Pleurocapsa sp. PCC 7327: one gene and its partner. The main gene of each other region encodes a partner of the protein of the gene in region 2 in a complex. Links are inferred from orthologs where the notes say so. Each region holds a gene or a part of one and is shown on either strand. Other genes may lie near its edges.

What was found.
Region 1: the proteins of secA (region 2) and secY are in contact, whole or in part, in a crystal structure (PDB 3DIN), measured with the Thermotoga maritima proteins. The link is inferred for Pleurocapsa sp. PCC 7327 from one-to-one orthologs. Residues at the interface, in WP_004082002.1 of Thermotoga maritima: Glu261, Ala262, Arg263, Lys300, Ala301, Arg302, Thr303, Ile304, Ile305, Leu323, Tyr324, Asp325, Pro326, Val329, Ser330, Tyr333, Ile336, Lys340, Phe345, Val349, Glu363, Phe364, Tyr374, Ser375, Gly376, Gly377, Glu393, Ile395, Thr482, Ser483; in WP_004081795.1 of Thermotoga maritima: Glu108, Gly109, Glu110, Glu111, Ala236, Glu237, Arg238, Arg239, Ile240, Thr241, Ile242, Gln243, Tyr244, Ala245, Arg246, Arg247, Val248, Thr249, Gly250, Arg251, Arg252, Val253, Tyr254, Gly256, Ala257, Ser258, Thr259, Tyr260, Leu261, Pro262.

What each region holds. Positions count from the first base shown.
Region 1 is NC_019689.1:3,737,568-3,745,184, reverse strand. The notes cover bases 1-2,909. They hold secY (preprotein translocase subunit SecY), read right to left. Parts: upstream 2,159-2,909; coding sequence 842-2,158; downstream 1-841. Other genes in these bases: rpsE (30S ribosomal protein S5), read right to left, coding at 2,811-2,909; rplO (50S ribosomal protein L15), read right to left, coding at 2,318-2,767; PLE7327_RS16835 (adenylate kinase), read right to left, coding at 206-769. Outside these bases: more of rpsE, read right to left, coding at 2,910-3,332; rplR (50S ribosomal protein L18), read right to left, coding at 3,404-3,766; rplF (50S ribosomal protein L6), read right to left, coding at 3,769-4,308; rpsH (30S ribosomal protein S8), read right to left, coding at 4,402-4,803; rplE (50S ribosomal protein L5), read right to left, coding at 4,845-5,384; rplX (50S ribosomal protein L24), read right to left, coding at 5,493-5,837; rplN (50S ribosomal protein L14), read right to left, coding at 5,837-6,205; rpsQ (30S ribosomal protein S17), read right to left, coding at 6,223-6,471; rplP (50S ribosomal protein L16), read right to left, coding at 6,785-7,204; rpsC (30S ribosomal protein S3), read right to left, coding at 7,257-7,617. UniProt on the Escherichia coli protein: The central subunit of the protein translocation channel SecYEG. Consists of two halves formed by TMs 1-5 and 6-10.
Region 2 is NC_019689.1:3,422,040-3,434,746, reverse strand. What follows is about bases 4,041-7,390. They hold secA (preprotein translocase subunit SecA), read right to left. Parts: upstream 7,052-7,390; coding sequence 4,241-7,051; downstream 4,041-4,240. Other genes in these bases: PLE7327_RS15300 (DUF3365 domain-containing protein), read left to right, coding at 4,041-4,210. Also shown: PLE7327_RS15320 (spherulation-specific family 4 protein), read right to left, coding at 1-309; redox-regulated ATPase YchF, read left to right, coding at 457-1,548; PLE7327_RS15310 (Hsp20/alpha crystallin family protein), read left to right, coding at 1,775-2,236; PLE7327_RS15305 (phosphate/phosphite/phosphonate ABC transporter substrate-binding protein), read right to left, coding at 2,312-3,106; more of PLE7327_RS15300, read left to right, coding at 3,269-4,040; pdhA (pyruvate dehydrogenase (acetyl-transferring) E1 component subunit alpha), read right to left, coding at 7,419-8,453; PLE7327_RS15285 (IMS domain-containing protein), read left to right, coding at 8,884-11,196; crossover junction endodeoxyribonuclease RuvC, read right to left, coding at 11,272-11,889; gluconeogenesis factor YvcK family protein, read left to right, coding at 11,895-12,707. UniProt on the Escherichia coli protein: Required for protein export, interacts with the SecYEG preprotein conducting channel.

The DNA of each region.
Region 1 (7,617 bases), 310 kb from region 2 along the record:
TGGAATCGGGTACTAATCGCTCGCCCAGCTCAACAATTGATGTAGCACGATATCATCCCCTTATTTATCTATCTTATCAAAAATTTACCTGAGACTGGAGATTGAGGTTAAACGCTCCCGCCCGACGATAGTCCGAGGACGGTAGCAATTAGAAATTAATTTTTTAGCCCTTCTAATTAATCTTCCGGTTCCCAGTCATTTTCTTTCAAAGCGCGATCGCTTCCTTCAAAGCTTCAGTAACTTCTTCGGGCGAGCGATTGCCATCGATATGATGAAGTTTACCGCGATCGCGATAGTATTCGATCAGCGGTGCGGTTTGCTCTCGATACACTTCTAAGCGTCGGCGAACTGTCTCCTCAGTATCGTCCTTTCTGCCTCGCTGAAGCAGGCGTTCTAGGATGACCTCGTCGGGAACGTCTAAATTTAGAACGCGCTCGGAGGTATGATTTTGTTCTTCAAGCAGCTTGTCTAAAAAAATCGCTTGGGGAACGGTGCGGGGAAACCCGTCTAAAATCCAGCCTTTTCCTGCATCGGGTTGACCCAACCGTTCTTTAACTAACTCTAAAATCAGCGTGTCGGGAACCAATTCTCCCTTGTCCATATAACTCTGAGCTTGCTGACCCAGTGGAGTTTGTTCGGCAATTGCCCCTCGGAGAATTTCTCCGGTAGAAATATGAGGAATACTATAAAATTTTGCCAAAAGACTTGCTTGGGTTCCTTTTCCCGCTCCTGGAGGCCCTAAAAAAATTAATCCAGTGGTATTTGCCATTCTTTTTCCTAAATGCTTTTTAATACGCGCATCAGAGATCGATAGGGACAAGATATGTCTTGTCCCTACTGCCTACTGTTTGACCATTCCTTCGTAACGTTGAGAAATTACGTAGGTTTGAATTTGCTTAGCCGTATCGATTGCCACGCCTACGAGAATGAGCAAAGAAGTGGCTCCCAATCCTCTAAAAGTCGTTACCCCCGTCGCACCTTCTACCAGGGTAGGCACGATGGCAACAACGCTTAAAAATATTGCTCCTAGGAAAGTCAAGCGGTTGAGCACGCCTTGAAGATACTTGGTCGTCGCTTCTCCTGGACGAATCCCTGGGATGCTAGCTCCCATTTTCTTAAGATTTTTTGATACGTCTTCTGGGTTGACGATTAGGGAGGCATAGAAGTAGCTGAAGAAAATAATCATGAGTGAGTAGACTGCTATGTAGATCCAGCTACCGGGCTGTAGGGTATTAGCCACTTGCACCAAAGCCTGACTGATATTGCCTTGATTGCTGAAAAGTCCGGCTAGTGTAGATGGCAAGAACAAAACAGCCGAGGCAAAAATAATTGGCATGACACCACCCTGATTGAGTCTCAGGGGTAAATAGCTCGTTCTTTCTCGGTAGAGTCTCTTGCCGACTTGACGGCGAGCAGAAACAATAGGAATTCTGCGAGTGCCTTCTTGGACGAAGACAATCATAATAATGGTCACTAAGAAAACGAGTAGCAGAAGAACGACTTTCGCGATCGTGTCTCGACCGCCCGTTTGAGCCAAGTCAATCGTGTCTCCCAGCGTTTTTGGCAAGACCGCCACGATGTTGAGAAAAATGAGTAGAGAAGCTCCATTGCCAATGCCGCGTTCGGTAATCAGTTCCGAAACCCACATGACAAACATGGAGCCAGCCGTCAGTGCCAAAACGGTTTGGGCTACGAACCAAAATCCGTAATTAATGGCGTAGGGACGCAACAAACCAATCGTAATTCCCAAACTTTGGATAATTGCCCAACCTAGTGCTACATAACGAGTAATCTGAGAAATTTTTCGTCGCCCCGCTTCGCCTTCGTTTTTTTGTAAGTCTTCTAGGGCTGGTATGGCAGCGGCTAGAAGCTGCATGATGATGGAAGCATTAATGTAGGGCAGGATGCCTAATGCAAATAGTCCGACTGCTTTCAAACCTCCTCCCGTGAGGAAATCAAAGATTCCGAAGATGGGAAGGTTGGCAATATCGGCAGAAAATCGCGCGCGATCGATTCCCGGTATGGGAATGGAGATCCCGAAGCGAACTAAGATCAAAAGACCTAGAGTAATCAGCAGCCGACCTCGCAATCCGGCTGCTTGTGCCATTTGTAGGAAAGTTTCTTGAGCCGTGGGGGTTTTATCTCGACTGACGACCATGGGTGGCTACCTCTTGTGGGTTGGCGGATTGGGAAGTTGGGGAGGTAAAAATTTTAGGCTTTGTTAACTTTTATTTACCTTTAAATTAATAATCCTAACATGCCATCCGACCGAGAGAAGGGCGATCGTCGATGACATTTTCAAAAAGTAATGTCAAGTTTAGCCTTCTACGACTTCGCAACTGCCGCCCACCGCCTCGATTTTTTCCTTCGCGCTAGCAGTAAAAGCAGCCGCTTTTACCGTTAGAGCTACCGTTAACTCGCCATCTCCAAGAATTTTGAGCGGACCGTCGTTACTGGTGACGATTCCTGTTTCCATCAGTTTTTCTAGAGTTACTTCGGTTTTAGCCGGAAGCGATGCTAGCTTGCCAACGTTGACGATCGTGTAATAGCTGGGATTGACAATTGGAAAGTGTTTTAATTTCGGGACGCGCCGATAAAGTGGCATTTGTCCTCCTTCAAAGCCAGGTCTGGTTCCCGAACCGGAGCGAGATTTTTGACCGCGCATGCCAAAACCGCAGCTAGCTCCTTGTCCGGCTGAAATGCCGCGACCAACGCGACGGCGGCGCTTTTTAGACCCTGCTTTGGGAACAGTGTCATGGATTCTCATAATTTTTCCTCATATAGCAACTTAAGACGATTCGGTCGGTCTATTAGGTGTAGAGATGTTCGACGGGTACACCTCTATCTTGTGCCACTTCTGAAAAGGTTCGCAGCGTTGATAGCGCATCTACGGCTGCCCTGGCATTATTCAGTGGGTTATTAGAGCCAAGCTGTTTCGCCAAGATATTTTTAACGCCAGCTAGCTCCAACACGGTTCGCACGGCTCCGCCAGCGATTACCCCTGTACCGGGGGCAGCAGGACGCATAATTACTTTCGCGCCGCCAGAGGCTCCCCTAGTAATATGAGTGATGGAGCTGGCTTTTGTTAGGGGCACTTCGATGAGTTGTTTTTTCCCGTCGGCGACTCCTTTGCGGACGGCTCCGATAACGTCGCCGGCTTTTCCTACGCCTACGCCAACTTGACCGCTTTCGTTACCGACGACAACGATCGCGCGGAAGCTTAATTTTTTACCGCCTTTGACCACTTTGCTGACGCGGCGAATCTGAATGACTCGCTCTTTCCAGTTAGTTTCTTTGGTTTTAGTACGACTGCTTTTTTGACGTTTTGCCATAATTAGTATCCTTTATTGTTCGGTGTAAGTTATTAGTCGCCTTCTCCTAATCGCTAACCAATCACCAATTCCTAGAAACTCAATCCAGCTTCGCGAGCGGCTTCAGCTAAAGCTTTTACGCGACCGTGATAGAGGTTTCCTCCTCGGTCGAAGACGACTTTCTCGATTCCCTTTTCTAGGGCGCGTTGTGCGACTAGCTTGCCTACGGCAGCCGATGCTTCGCAAGTAGCCCCCGTAGATAGCTCTGTTTTGAGAGTTGGTTCTAGCGTCGAGGCAGCTACTAGGGTATGCTGGGCAACATCATCAATAATTTGCGCGTAGATGTGCTTGTGAGAGCGAAAAACAGCCAAGCGGGGACGTTCGGGCGTGCCCGTAACTTTCTTGCGCAATCGTTTGTGACGACGTTTGATTAATTCTACTCGTGTCGGTTTCATCGTTACTTCTTACCTGTCTTACCAGCTTTACGTCTGACAAATTCTCCTTGGTAGCGAATCCCTTTACCTTTGTAGGGTTCTGGCGGTCGGACGCCACGGATTTGAGCGGCGATATTACCGACTATTTCTTTATCGATGCCACTAATGACAACTTGCGTGTTGTTTTCTACCGCTACCTGTATATCTTTGGGCATCATCATTTCAACGGGTTTGCTGTATCCTACGTTAAGAGTAAGCTTGCTGCCCTGCGCTTGCGCTCGATATCCCACTCCTTGGATGTCGAGGCGCTTTTGAAAGCCTTGGGAAACCCCTTCTACCATGTTGGCAACGAGGGTACGGGAAAGCCCGTGGCGCTCGCGAGCCACTCTTGATTCGTCTCGTCGCAAGACTTTTAGCGTATTGCCTTCTTGCTCGACTTTGACTTGGGGCGGTAGCGTTCTTTCTAGGGTTCCTTTCGGTCCTTTGACAACAACATTTAATCCGTTAATTTCCACGGTGACTTTGTTGGGAATTGCGATCGGGCGTTTGCCAATTCGAGACATGATCGGTTACCAGTTATTAGTTAATTGTTTATTCTTTGTCTTTTGTCATTCGTCCTTTATTTTTACTAATAACCAATGACTAATGACCAATAACTACCAGATATAGCAGAGGACTTCGCCACCCACTTTTTGTTTTCGAGCTTCCCGGTCTGTCATAATACCTTTTGAGGTGGAAACGATCGCGATGCCGATTCCTCCTAAAACGCGAGGTAAATCTTTGCTGCCAGAATAAACTCTCAGTCCGGGTTTGCTGACCCGTTTGAGGGTGGTAATCAAGGGTTGGCGATTTTTGCCTTTGTATTTAAGGGAGATGACTAACTGTTTGTTAATGCCTTCGCCAACTTCTTCGTAGTCCTCAATAAACCCTTCGTCTTTGAGAACTTTGGCAATGCTGCGCGTCATTTTAGTAATGGGCACTTGGGTGGTTGGATGCCTAACCGCGCAAGCATTGCGGATGCGAGTTAGCATGTCTGAAATCGTGTCGATTGCTGCCATTATTTCCTGTTATTTTCTCCTAATTATTAAGGATTCAAAGATTAACGGAAGGGCATCCCCATTGCTTTAAGCAAAGCGCGACCTTCTTCGTCGGTTTTGGCTGTGGTAATGATGGAGATATCCATACCGCGAATCTGATCGATGCTATCGTAATCGATTTCGGGGAAGATGAGCTGTTCTCTGATGCCAAGACTGTAGTTGCCGCGTCCGTCAAAACTGTTGGGATTGATACCGCGAAAGTCGCGAATGCGGGGAAGTGCTAAATTGATCAAGCGATCTAAAAAAGCGTACATGCGCTCGGAACGTAAGGTGACCATTACCCCCACCGGCATACCTTGGCGAATTTTGAAGCCAGCGATCGCCTTTTTAGCCCGCGTTACGATGGGTTTTTGTCCGGTGATGACGGCTAACTCGCTAATCGAGGACTCTAATGCTTTAGCATTTTGAGAGGCTTCGCCCAATCCTCGGTTAACGGTTACTTTTACTACTTTTGGAACTTCGTGAATATTGCTATAGCCAAACTGCTCTTTGAGTTTGGGAACGATAGTTTCCTGATATAAAGTTTTGAGTCGCTGTGTCATTGTTATAATTTCCTCTACATCCCTGGGCTTGGTCAGGGAATTTTTAAGTTAAAAGTAAATAGGTAAAAAGGCAAAACATTTTTTCCTTTTTCCTTTTTTTCTTTTGCCCTAATCGATGATTTCTCCAGTTTTCTTAAGCATCCTTACCTTGCGACCGTCTTCGGTGAAGGTATAGCAGATGCGGCTGGCGACCTTTTCTTTTTGGGAATAAAGCATTACATTAGAACTGTGAATCGGCGCTTCAAAGGTCGCGATTTGCCCCGACTCTCCCTCTTGGCGAGGTTTGACGTGCTTGGTTCTAATATTTACGCCTTTGACGATCACTTTGCTCGTTTTGGGAATCGCCCGCAGAACTTCGCCAACTTTGCCTTTGTCGCGTCCCGAAATGACTTGAACGGTGTCGCCTTTTTTGACGTGCATCTTGTACCGATTGGAAGAGTTGCTTTTAGGCATTAGATGACCTCCGGTGCCAGAGAAACAATCTTGGTATAGTTTTTGTCGCGTAATTCCCGCGCTACGGGTCCGAAAACGCGAGTGCCTCTAGGGTTGCCTTCTGCGTTGATGATAACTGCGGCATTATCGTCAAAGCGAATGGTCATGCCACTCTCGCGGCGCAAGGACTGACGAGTCCGGACGATCACGGCTCTGACAACATCTGATTTCTTAATAGGCATATTGGGAATGGCATCTTTGACGACGGCGATGATTTGATCGCCGATGCCGCCATAGGTACAATTGCCAGTCCCCAAAACCCGCAGGCACATAAGTTTGCGAGCGCCACTATTGTCAGCGACATTGAGATAGGTTTGCTGTTGAATCACGGTTGCGTACCTCTAAATTACGGGGTATCAGTGTTAAGAATTTCGGTTACTATCCAGCGCTTGGTACGGCTGAGTGGTCTAGTTTCGCGAATGCGAACGCGATCGCCTTCCCGGCAGCGATTTTCTTCATCGTGAGCCTTAAATTTCTTAGTTTTGACGACAATTTTGCCGTATTTAGGGTGAGGAGAGCGGTTTTCGACGGCAATAATCACGGTTTTCTCCATTTTGTTACTGACAACCACTCCGACTCTTTCTTTTACTGCCATGGCAAGTTTATTCCTCTTCTTGAGTTACTGATGACTTGGCTTTAGCTTTTTTCTTCGCTGCTGCCGTTGGTTCTTTTCCCTGAGAGGTTTCTGGGGTGGTCTTTGAGGCGATACCGAGTTGTCTCTCTCGCTCTACGGTCATTAGTTGAGCTAAGCGATGGCGGGTATGTTTGAATTCGTGAGTCTTTTCTAACCGCCGAGTAGCCTGCTGCAGCCTAAGCTCGAAAAGCTTTCGCTTGGCAGCTAAAATCTCGGTATCGAGTTCCTCATCGCTGAGTTTTCTGGCATCTGCTATTTTCGGGAGAGGCATGGCTTAGATATACTCCTCCTCGCGAGTAATAAACTTGGTTTCGATCGGTAATTTTTGAGCTGCTAGGCGCATGGCTTCGCGAGCAACAGGTTCAGAAACGCCTGCGATTTCAAACATGATGCGTCCCGGTTTGACGACGGCAACCCAGTATTCGGGCGAGCCTTTACCAGAACCCATACGAGTTTCTGCCGGACGCATAGTGACGGGTTTGTCGGGAAAAATGCGAATCCAGATTTTACCGCCTCTGCGGATGTAACGGGTCATCGCTCGGCGTGCCGCCTCGATTTGGCGCGAGGTAATCCAGCAGGGTTCTGTTGCTTGGAGGGCAAAGTCTCCAAAGTTCAGCTTACTGCCTCGCTGGGCAAGCCCTGTCATGCGTCCGCGCTGTTGCTTGCGGAATTTTGTTCTTCTGGGACTAAGCATGGTTTGTCTTTTGTTACTTGTTCTTTGTCATTTGTTTTTTAATGACCGATGACTATTCGTTCGATCGATCTTCAAATTGCTGGCGGCGACGTTGCCGACGAGGTGCTTGGGCAGGAGGGGGAGTCGCGGGTTCTTCCTGTCCGGGGATGATTTCTCCTTTAAAAACCCACACTTTTATGCCGAGAATGCCATAAATGGTTTGAGCGGTGCGATAGGAATAATCAATGTCAGCCCGAAGGGTGTGCAAAGGCACTCTACCTTCCCGAATCCATTCGGTACGAGCAATTTCTGCTCCGTTGAGACGACCGCTCACCTGAACTTTAATGCCTTTAACCTCTGCCCGCTGCGCTCGTTGAATGGCTTGGCGCACGACGCGGCGGAAGGAGACTCTTCGCTCTAATTGTTGGGCAATG
Region 2 (12,707 bases):
ACTGGTGAAAACATAACCCAACAGAGAAACGCCTGCTTTTCGCAAATCGTCGAGACCTCTGGCGTAATCTTTATTTGGCGGACTGGAATCAGGACCATTATTAGGATTGATAACTGCGGTAATGGGCACTTGACTGGCAGCTTTTGCTACTCTAGTCCATGAATAGGTATCGGGATCGTACCAGGTTGGATAGGAGTAGAGTGGGATGAAAATTTGAAGCTGGGTAGCCTCGACGGGGAATTTCATAACACAAGCAATTAGAGATGCGGTTAATAGAGCAGTAGCGATAAATTTGGCAAGGCGGTACATGCAAGGTTAGTCTTCGATCGCGGTTAGTTTTATCTGGCTGGTATCAAAATAATCATATAGCGACTCGCTCCTCGCCAATTGAGACAACATTCGCGTTACTCTTAACAAAGATTAAAACTTAGCGATTGACTGATTATTTAACTGACTATGCTTACAGCCGGAATTGTTGGACTTCCCAACGTTGGTAAATCCACCTTATTCAATGCCTTGGTTGCCAATGCCAAAGCTGAGGCTGCCAACTTCCCCTTTTGTACCATCGAACCTAATGTTGGGGTTGTATCAGTTCCCGACGAACGTTTGCAAGTGTTGGCAAAACTCTCCCATTCTGAAAAAATTGTGCCGACGCGGATCGAATTTGTCGATATTGCAGGCTTAGTTAAAGGCGCAAGCAAAGGCGAAGGGCTAGGCAATCAATTTCTTGCCAACATTCGAGAAGTAGACGCGATCGTTCATGTAGTACGCTGTTTCGAGAACGACGATATCATTCACGTTTCTGGTTCTGTCGATCCCGTGCGGGATATCGAGGTAATTAATTTAGAGCTAGCTTTGGCAGATTTGGCGCAGGTAGAACGCCGCATCGATCGCACTCGCAAGCAAGCCAGGAATAGCAAAGAGGCGCAAATCGAACTGAGAGCCTTGGAAAAATTAAGCGCTGCTTTGAATGAAGGTAAATCCGCCCGTCAGGTTGACTTAAGCGAAGAAGAGGCAGAAGCCATTAAATCATTGGGACTGCTGACGGGTAAACCCATCATCTATGCTGCTAACGTATCCGAAGAAGATTTGGCACAAGGGAATGAGTGGGTAGAGAAAGTCAAACAAGTTGCCGCCGCAGAAGGCTCGAAAGTTGTCGTCGTCTCTGCTCAAGTCGAAGCAGAATTAGTCGATCTATCTGAAGGGGAGCGAGCGGATTATCTGGCTGCCCTTGGCGTGGAAGAAGGAGGGCTAAAATCCTTAATCAAGGCGACTTACGAACTATTAGGATTGCGCACTTATTTAACCACGGGTCCACAAGAATCTCGCGCTTGGACGATTCGTGCTGGTATGAAAGCACCGCAAGCGGCAGGGGTTATTCACTCCGATTTTGAGAAAAAATTTATTCGCGCAGAAACGATTTCCTACGAGGATTTAGTCGCAGCAGGCAGTATGGCGGCAGCAAGAGAAAAAGGCTTAGTTCGCAGCGAAGGTAAGGATTATGTCGTGCAGGAAGGGGATGTGATGTTATTCCGAACGGGTGCTTAATCCCCATTGGATTGATGGGAATTCGATTGGAAGAATTTTGGTACGGAAATTGCGATCGCTGACGGTCACAAAACCGAACCTACGATACCTAGATTCTCTTGCTAGTTTTGAATTGGGGGCTTGAAAGCGAGCTTCCTGAAATTAAAAACTTTACCAATTTCCTAGAAGCCAGGAAGTTTGAGATCGAGTCTCCTGAGACAAAAGCTCTAATCTTGGAGGTGTAGTTATGGCACTCATTCGTTGGGAACCTTTTCGGGAAATCGAACGTTGGGAACCCTGGCGGGAAATGGAAAGCTTACAACAGCGCATGAATCGCTTGTTTGAAAGATTGATGCCCGATGGCGAAAGAGCGCTTTCCTTTGGCGTTCCTGCTGCTGAAATGGAAGAAACGGACAGCGAGATTCACCTCAAACTCGAAGTCCCCGGTTTAGAAGCCAAAGATCTCAACGTTGAAGTGACCGCCGACTCGGTTTCGATTAGCGGCGAGCGCAAGTCTGAAACCAAGACTGAAGGAAAAGGAGTTACTCGCTCCGAATTCTATTATGGCAAGTTCGAGCGAACGATTCCGTTACCTGCCCACATTCAAACCGACAAAGTTCAAGCCGAATACAAAAACGGAATTTTGAACCTTACCTTGCCGAAAACCGAAGAAGAAAAACACAAAGTCATCAAGGTTAATGTCGGTTAATAGATTTAGTTGAGTTAGCCACTCATTGCACCCAGCAGGATTGGCAACACAAATTCCCTGCCGATCCTGTTGTAATTATTTTTGTTCGTATAGCGGTGCTGGCTTCTGTCTGATGCGTTCGGCAATGGGAACTACTCGATCGACGACTGCTATGAGATATTGGTAATCTGGGGGAGGAGCGTTGGTAATGTATCCCGCAGAAGATGCGATCGCGGGCGAAACTTTTGATAGCGTCTCGCGAATTTGGTCTTTTTGAGCCGGATCTAGGTCGGACGAGACTAAAACGGCTCCGCTCGGAACTATATGAGAATCTGTATGGAGAATGCGAAAGCGAACGCCAGGAAACTTGGAGCGATACTGGTTGAATTCTGCTAGCGACATGGCTCCTGCTGCGACTTCTCGATTAGCAATTAATTCGAGGACGTTTTTTGGCGTTGCTGCCAAACGGACTTCGGCTAATGTCAACCCATACAGGTTGTAGATAGGTAAATAATATCCCGTCGCAGAACCCGGTTGACCCAATGCAATTGTCTTTCCGGCTAGCTGATTGAGGTTTTCGATCGGATTATCTTTGAGGACAATGATAACCGAACGAGTTTTTAATGCTCCTTCTGTCGGAAACAGAGGCACGTATTGCGCTTGAGAAATTGCGATCGCGGCTAATCCCGGCGGAGCAAAGACGATATCCCAGCGCTTGCGCTTAATTTGATCGATCGCTTTGAGTTCGTTGTAGGCTGGCTCTAATTCCACCAAGCTCTTCAGTACGCTACCTAAATAATTTTTTAGCTCGGAGTATTGTTCGACCGAGCGATCGCTTTCTTCAAAACTAATGACTCCTATAGTCAATTGTCCCGATGAGGGGGGACTCATCGGCTTACACCCTACTGCGAGCATCAGAAATGATAAAAGCAGGAAGCGCTTGAGCAACATATTTAACAAGCTTTAAGAAATGCGATCGGATCTTTGCGTTTACAATTTTAGGCAGATTACAAATGAACTATAACAATTTTAATTTTTTTCAGGAGTTTATAGATGCTAAGACTTTTTAAGCTCGGTACAAAACTTAATATAGGAACTAAACTCAATCTGGGGACAAAACTCAATTTGCTTTTGGTATTTATCTTTTTTCTCGTCGTTTCTGTCAGTGGATTATTGTTATCGATAATTTTGAATCGAAATGCAGAACAAATTGTTACTGACAAAGCTTTTTTATTAATAGAAACGATGAGTTCAGTCAGGCACTACACCAGTACTCAGGTAAATCCAGAATTAGCTCCTAGACTAGAAACCGAAGCCGAATTTTTGCCTCAAACCGTTCCTGCTTATTCGGCTCGCGAAGTTTTTGAACGCCTAAGAACTCGTAAAGAATATCAAGATTTTTTCTATAAAGAGGCGACGTTAAATCCTACAAATTTAAGAGATAAAGCCGACGAATTTGAAACTCAAATTGTGGAAACTTTTCGCACTCAACCCACTTTAAAAGAAAAGACTGGTTTTCGTTCCCTTCCCGGTGGCGATATCTTTTATATCGCTCGTCCTCTCGCTGTTTCTCAGGAGAGTTGTTTGCGGTGTCACAGTGCGCCAGAACTAGCTCCTCCAAGTCAAATTACTACCTACGGCGATAAGAATGGTTATGGCTGGAAATTAAACGAAATTGTAGGAGCGCAAATGATTTCAGTTCCTGCTAGTATAGTCTTTCAGGCAGCGCGACGGTTACAGTTTTCAGTCATCGGCATTCTTAGTGCATTCCTGCTACTAACGATTGTCCTAATTAACCTCTTCCTGAAAAAGACAGTGACCGATCCTCTCAAAAAAATGTCTCAAGTGGCTCAAAGAGTCAGTACCGGCGATTTATCTGGAGAGTTTAAACATCCAGCCGACGATGAAATTGGCATTCTTGCAGCTTCTCTCAACCGCATGAAAGTCAGTCTAGAAATTGCGATGAATATGCTCAATTCAGAGTCACAGCAGTAAGGGCGTACGGCAAGTACGCCCTGACAGAAATTATACCGTTTGCGGCTGACCTTGCGGCTGGAATTGGAACAGAGAATAGACGACGTTCCGGCGAATATCGATCATCATCTCTAGGAACATCTCATAGCCTTCCTGTTTGTACTCGATTAGGGGGTCTTTTTGTCCGTACCCACGCAATCCGATCGACTCGCGCAAGGCGTCCATTGCTTGTAAATGTTCGCGCCAGAGGGTATCGATTTGCTGCAAGATAAAGAAACGCTCCGCTTCGCGCATCAGTCCCGGACGAACTTTATCTACTTGGTCTTCCTTGATATCGTAGGCTTTGCGAACTTCTTCGTGCAGGAAGTTTTTGATCTCGCTGACGCTCATGTCAGCAATATCGGAAACCTCGACATCTTCCAAAAGATAGACAAACTCCTTGGCTTTATTTACCAGACCTTCTAAGTCCCATTCTTCGGGAGGAAGTTCGGGATTGACGTAAGCATCGACGATCTCGTCCATCGTCTTCTCGGCGTACTGGAGAACCTGTTCTTTGAGATCCAGTCCTTCCAACACTCGACGACGTTCGGCGTAAATTGCCCGACGCTGATTGTTCATTACCTCGTCGTACTCGAATACCTGTTTGCGGATGTCGTAGTAGTAGGTTTCTACTTTTTTCTGCGCCCCTTCCAGCGATCCGGTGAGCATCTTGGATTCGATGGGCATGTCTTCTTCGACTCGCAAGGCGGTCATCAAACCGGCAACGCGATCGCCGCCAAAGATCCTCAGCAAGTTGTCTTCCAAACTCAGGAAGAACCGCGTCGAACCGGGGTCGCCTTGTCGCGCCGCCCGACCTCTTAATTGGTTGTCGATGCGGCGAGATTCGTGGCGTTCGGTTCCGATTACGTGCAGTCCTCCCAGTTCTACGACTTCGTCATGTTCTCTACTGGTATACTCTTCGTATTCTCGGCGAATGAGTTTGTACGCTTCCCGCAGTTTTTGAATGACGGGATCGTCGACGGGAGCGTTTTCTGCCGCGATCGCTACTTTTTCTTCAGCTTCCAGTTCCGTTAAACTCTGCTCTCCGTATTGGTCTACTGCAAACTTCACCACATCTTTGAGCAGCTTTTGGGTATCTTTAGATAGCTCGGTGGGAAAAATTTGAGGCGATGCCTTCCAAGTTTTGACTTTCTTGCCGGGAGCAAAGCCTTGAGGGCGGTTGCGCCCGCCGACTCCGGGAACGCTAACCCCCAGGGCATCGTCGTCTTCCGGTCGGACAATCTTGGGCATTAAATATTCTCGGATCTTCAATCGCGCCATGTAGTCTGCGTTACCGCCCAAGATAATATCGGTACCTCGACCTGCCATGTTGGTAGCGATGGTGACAGCGCCTTTGCGTCCAGCTTGTGCTACAATTTCCGATTCCCGTTCCACGTTTTCAGGGCGAGCATTGAGCAGGTTGTGAGGAATTTTCTTTTCTTGGAGTAAGCGAGAGAGCAATTCTGATTTTTCGACGCTGGTCGTTCCCACCAACACCGGACGACCTATTTTGTGCATTTCTTCACATTCTTCTGCTACGGCTATCCACTTGCCCCGCTCGTTTTTGTAGACCACATCTGGCATATCGTAGCGTCTAGAAGGTCGGTTAGTCGGAATAACCGTCACCTGTAGATTATAGACCTTTTCCAATTCGGTTTCTTCGGTCTTGGCAGTACCTGTCATCCCCGACAGTTTGGGATAGAGCAGGAAGAAGTTCTGATAGGTAATGGTTGCCAGGGTTTGAGTTTCCGGTTGAATCTCTACCCTTTCTTTAGCTTCGATCGCCTGGTGCAAGCCGTCGCTCCAACGTCGCCCTGGCAATACCCGTCCGGTGAATTCATCCACAATGACTACTTCTCCATTGCGGACGATATAGTTTACGTCTTTGATAAAGAGTTCTTTGGCCTTAATGGCGTTGAAAATGTAATGCGCCCAGGGGTTATTTTGATCGTATAAGTCTTGAACTCCCAATAGTTGCTCGGCTTTTTCAAAACCCTCATCAGTCATGAGAATATTGCGGGCTTTTTCATCGACTTCGTAATCGCCCGGTTGACTTTCATCGACTTGTTTGACCAGTTGTTGGGCGATTTCTGCCGCCTTGAGATATTTTTCCGTCGGGCGTTCTATCTGTCCGGAGATAATCAATGGCGTTCGGGCTTCGTCGATGAGAATCGAGTCTACTTCGTCGATGATGCAGTAGTTGAAGGGACGCTGCACCACTTCTGACATTGACGGCGCCATATTGTCTCGCAGGTAGTCAAAGCCTAGTTCGCTGTTGGTGGTGTAGGTAATATCGCAGGCGTAGTTTCTCTTTTTCTCTTCTGGATTCATTCCCGCTTGGATCAAGCCTACGCTCAGCCCCAGAAAACGATGGACTTGTCCCATCCATTCAGCATCGCGGCGAGCGAGGTAGTCGTTAACCGTAACGATGTGTACGCCCTTCCCCGTCAAGCCGTTGAGATAGGCAGGAAGGGTTGCTACTAGGGTTTTCCCTTCCCCGGTTTTCATCTCGGCAATTTGCCCTTGATGCAGGACGATACCCCCAAGTAATTGCACGTCGAAGTGACGCATTCCCAAAACGCGAACGGCAGCTTCTCGAACTACGGCAAAGGCTTCGGGGAGGATCTCGTCTAAGATGTCTTCTAGTTCGCGATCGCTTCTGGCTTTTTCTAGTTTTTGCTTAAACTCTGCCGTTTTCTGCTTGAGTTCTTCGTCAGAAAGCTTTTTAATGTCTTCTTCGAGAAGGTTAATGTCAGTAACCAGCGGCTGAAGTTTTTTGATCTTACGTGCGTTGGGGTCGCCTAATAAACTTTTTAATAGCATGGCAGTTTCTTATCGGGATGTCAGACCAATTAGCAATTGGCAAGTAGCAATTCACAATTACAATCGGCGAGCTGCTCGTCACCGCTCTCGACCACTGAATCTTTGATTTCCGTGGGGACATATACCCTCTTGATGGGTGAATAGTCAATTGCGAATTGTGAATTGAGAATTGTTTTGGTCATTCGCGAGAATTGACCGATGACGGAGAATCAATAATTATGGTATCATTTTCTCCCTCTTTCAGGCTTTACGGAAATCCCAACCTTCTACCAAGTCATCGCCAATGATAAGTAGGGGTGCAAAGCCTTGCACCCCTGCAACAATGCTATAAATTTTTGTCTTGCCCCGTTATTCTTTCCTTGTCATTCTATTCGTCCTCAGCGAAGACATAGCGGTAAAGTTCGCTGGGATCGGGTTCTGGGCTTTCTTGTGCGAATTGAACGGCATCGTCTATGATTGCTTGAACGCGACGCTCGATCTCCTTGAGTTCTTCATGCTCGGCTAAGTTGTGCTCGAACAGATAGGCGGCAAATTTTTTAATCGGATCGCGTGCTCCCCAAAATTGTTTTTCGTCCTGCGATCGCAATTCGTCGGGATCGGCAAGGGAGTGACCTCGAAAGCGATAGGTCAACGCCTCGATTAGAGTGGGTCCTTCGCCGGCGCGGGCGCGGGCAATGGCTTCTTGAGCGACGCTGCGAACTGCCAAAACGTCCATTCCATCGACTTCTACTCCCGGCATTTGGAAGACGCTAGCTTTCTTATAAATTTCCGGTTGAGAGGTGGCGCGATCGTGCGCCATCCCAATTGCCCATTTATTATTCTCGACAACGTAGATAATCGGGAGTTTCCAAAGGGCAGCCATATTCAAACATTCAAAAAACTGACCGTTATTGCTTGCCCCATCGCCAAAGAAACAGACAGTGACGAGATCGGCACTCTCATCTCCCATCACTTCTCGTCTATACTTCGATTGAAAGGCAGCGCCCGTCGCCACGGGAATGCCTTCGGCGACAAACGCATAGCCGCCTAAGAGTCGGTGTTGGGCAGAGAACAGGTGCATCGAGCCGCCGCGACCTTTGCTACAGCCAGTTTCTTTGCCAAACAACTCAGCCATGACCTCTCTGGCCGGAACTCCGCAACTAAGCGCGTGGACGTGATCGCGGTAGGTACTGCAAACATAATCTCGATCGCGGCGCAAAGCTCTGATAATTCCGGTCGAGATGGCTTCCTGTCCGTTGTAGAGGTGGACAAAACCAAACATTTTGCCCCGATAGTACATCTCAGCACATTTGTCTTCAAAAAAGCGTCCGAGAATCATGTCCTCATAAAGAAGCAATCCTTCTTCTTTAGTAATCCGGACTGAAGCCGTATTAAATTCGGGTAGAATGCGTTCGGAAACCATAAAGCCTAAATCTTTAAATTCAGTTAGCAGTTAGCGATTGCGATGTTTTTCTAGAATAGAAAGCCTAAAAAATCAAGTAAAGTAAATTCGCAACATTTTACCATGAACTTTATCATACTTTTTCGGATACGGCATCTAGTCCGAAGAATGAATCTATGTACTGCCCCAGAAACTTAGTCTTTGACTGAATCCGACCCAGTTTTGGGATAACAGCGGTTTAAGATTAGATGGGTTTTGTTGCGATCGGCGGAGCCTTGCTGCCAATAAGATATAAATTTTTAAAGATTTTTTTACCAATCCCAAGTGTTTGAGCTAAAATTTTGCCAGATATTCTGAAATATCCTAAAGCTTGTCGGCTACAGAGACCAAGAAGGAGTAAAATTTTTGTGCAAATTAAATTTTTGATAACTCCGACCTGAGGAAACTAACCGTGCGAATTCCGCTCGACTACTACAGAATTTTGGGAATACCGGTTCGGGTAACGGACGAGCTATTGAATCAAGCTTACCGCGACCGTAACTTGCAGTTGCCGACAAGATGGGAATATAGCGGCATCGCGATCGCTGCTCGCAAACAATTGCTAGAGATGGCATATCAAGTTCTCTGCGATTCCCAAAAACGAGCTGAATACGAGGAAAATTTTCTAGAGAAAGAGAAAACCAACTCAGAAAAAGCGGAAGAAAAAGCACCAGCGCAACAAAATAACGAGTCATCTGTAAATGAGACGGACGAATCGCAAAAAAGTGTCCCCGAACGCCCCGCCTTCTCGATTGAAATTGCCCCAGAGCAATTTGTTGGAGCGCTACTAATCCTTCAAGACCTGGGAGAATACGAGCAAGTTCTCAATTTGGGCTATCCTTTTCTCAACAACCCCCAACAAGTCAGTCCCGACCCGGAAGACCCAAAGACACTACAGGCAGTTAAGAGCGATATCATCCTAACCTTAGCTTTAGCCTACTGGGAGTTGGGTAGAGAGCATTGGCAGCGAGGAGAATACGAAACAGCAGCGGAATTGGGAAGCAAAGGGCTTGAACTGCTAGAGAAAGAACACCTTTTCCCAAGCGTATGGGCAGAAATTCGCACGGAGCTGTATAAGTTAAGACCCTATCGGATTTTAGAGTTACTAGCCCTTGAAGAAGAGAGAAAAGCAGAGAGAAACAAAGGGTTGAAGCTACTCAAAGACATGCTGCAAGAGCGCGGCGGGATTGACGGCAAAGGCGACGATCGCTCTGGGTTAGGAATCGATGACTGTCTGCGCTTTATCCAGCAAATCAGAATTTATTTAACCGCCCAAGAACAGCAAGACTTGTTTGAAGCGGAAGCTCAACGCCCTTCAACCGTCGGCAAATATCTCGCTATTTATGCCTTAATCGGGAGAGGATTTGCCGAAAAAAAACCCGCTCTAATCGTTCGGGCTAAAGACCTTCTCTGTGAGTTAAGCGAGCGGCAAGACGTTTATCTAGAGCAAGCCATGTGCGCCCTGCTGCTAGGTCAAACAGAAGAGGCGAGTCGAGCGCTAGAAGGCAGCAAGGAAGAAGAACCGCTAGCCTTCATTCGCGATCGCTCCCAAGGAGAACCCGATCTATTGCGAGGTTTATGCGTCTATGGAGAACGTTGGCTGCAAACCGAAGTCTTTTCCCATTTTCGAGACCTAGCAAATCAGACAGCCTCTATCAAGCAATACTTTGCCGATAAAGAGGTACAAGAATACCTAGAGCAGTTACCAACTAGCTCTGGCGAACAAGAGCAGCCCTCACCAGTCAATCCTCAACACGCAATAGGAGAAACAATGGCGAAAAATCAAGCTGGAAGACAACAGAACTTCCAGGAAAGAAGAACGAGAACCTCCAGATCGGCGCTCAGCCGCTCTCGATATTATGGAGAAACGAAGACGCTCGCTGCAACCTCTGGCGGGCGAACGACTGCCGTGTTAGCAGCCAACCCCCGTACCTATGAAAGAGGTACGGTAAATTTCAGCGGCTATGCAGAAGAGCCGCCAGAACTCTCTAGAGAGCAATTGGTCGTGACGGGTTATCGCCAGCCAACCCTAGAGCCACCTTCTCACCGCAGAAGACGATCGAGTCCTCCAAAAAAACGCGATCCAGAACGACAACGCCCGTCCTTTCGTTCTCCGCGACGTAGAAATCGCTCTCGGTCGTCTTCTCGGAGGCAGCGCTTGCTGTTGGGAGCGGCGGCGGTTGTATTCGGGGTAGGAGCTTTTGGCTTGGTGAATAAGTGGTTTGAAGCGAGCAGTTCTCCTCTAAATGCTCTCAAAGGAGAACAATTATCGATCGCGCTCAATCGACCTCCAATCGCGATTCCGCCAGCAGACGCACAGGTGGTTATCCCCCCAGAAGTTCTAACCCAGCAGGGAGCCGAGCAAGTTATCCAAACTTGGTTAACGGTTAAATCTCAAGCAATGGGGAGCCAGCACCAGGTAGAGAAATTGGACGAGATTTTAACGGGAACTTTGCTATCTCAGTGGCGCGATCGCGTGGCAAAACTAAAAGGAAGTAACAATTACTGGCACTATCAACACCAGATGCAAGTCCGCTCCCTCAAAACCGACACGCAAAACCCCGATCGCGCTACGGTAGAGGCATCGGTTAGAGAAATTGCCAACTACTATCAAAACGGACAGTTGAATCGCGGACAATCCGACGATTACAGCATACGGGTTCGTTATGAATTGGTTCGCCAACAAGGTCGCTGGCTGATTCAAAGTAGCCAAGTTCTTAGATAGACAAGAAAATCGCTAGAAAAGCTAGGGAGCGAGACTTATCCGCTCGCGTACTGGGGTATGGGAAGGTCGCTCGCTTCAAAACTGGGAATGAAACCAAGCAGTTAAAGCGACAGCCAAAGCATCGGCAGCATCGTCGGGTTGAGGAATGACGGCTAAATTCAACTCTCGCGCCACAGCAGCCTGAACTTCGGACTTTTTGGCATTACCATGCCCGGTGAGAGCTTGTTTGACTTGAGCGGGAGTAAATTCTACATAGGGAATCTTTTCTATGGCCAGGGCTAGCAACAATACGCCTCGTGCCTGAGCAACGGCGATCGTATTGTTCATGCGGTAAAAAAATAGTTTTTCGATCGCGACTAAATCGGGACGACTTTCTTTGAGGAGCGTGCGTAAATCTTCATAGATGGTTGCCAGACGCTCTCCATCCGGGGTGGCAGCAGGAGTCTCGATCGCCCCGAACTCCAGTAATCGAACGGGTTCGGGGGAGGGTTGCCACGGTCGAATCTGTCGATTCCTAACGGCAATCGCCCAATTGTCTGCACTCTGACATACAATTGTGCCAAATCCAACAATTGCTATTCCCGGATCGAGTCCTAAAATTCGTTTTTTCATCAAGCCGATTGTTAAAAATACTTGAGAGATTGCTTCAGAGTCAGTTAGAGTCTTTTTGACGACGGTTTTCTCGTTAGTCATCGGTTATGTCAATCGGTCTATTAAAACACGCTTTGCGCAAACTTAAGTCAGATAGGGGAAAGTTGGCTGCTGTTGGCAGACGAACCCCCAAACAATTTAACCGATGGTTCAAGTGGCTATCGCCCGGATTATTGGTCAAGCGTTGGTTGGTTATCAGCGCTATTGGTGTTGTCCTCACCGCTCTAGGATTGGCGATTTGGATCAAGCTGACTCCCATTTATCGCTTGATTGAATTTGTCTCCGCAGTCTTAGGAACCATTACCAATACCGTTCCCAGCTATGTCTCCGGACCGCTCGCCTTCGCCTTGGGACTGTTTCTCATTTTCTGGGGACAAACTCGCACGGTTGGCTCGATTACGGAAGCGCTTCAGCCCGATAGCGATCGCGAACTGGTGGATGTCCTGCTCGCCCATCGCCGCTTGAATCGAGGACCCAAAATCGTTGCTATTGGCGGCGGAACGGGGCTTTCTACTTTGCTCAGGGGTCTGAAACAGTATAGCGCCAATATTACCGCAATCGTCACTGTTGCCGATGACGGCGGCTCTTCCGGACGACTGCGACGGGAAATCGGCGTGCTGCCGCCCGGAGATATTCGCAACTGCATTGCTGCCTTGGCAGATGAGGAAAAGCTGCTCACGGAATTGTTTCAATATCGCTTTCAGGCGGGCGACGGATTGAGCGGTCATAGTTTTGGCAATTTGTTTCTGACTGCTATGACTGAGATTGCAGGAGATCTAGAAAAAGCGATCGCTGCTAGTTCCCAAGTTTTGGCAGTGCGAGGCAAGGTGTTACCCGCTACTCTCAGCGACGTGAGTCTA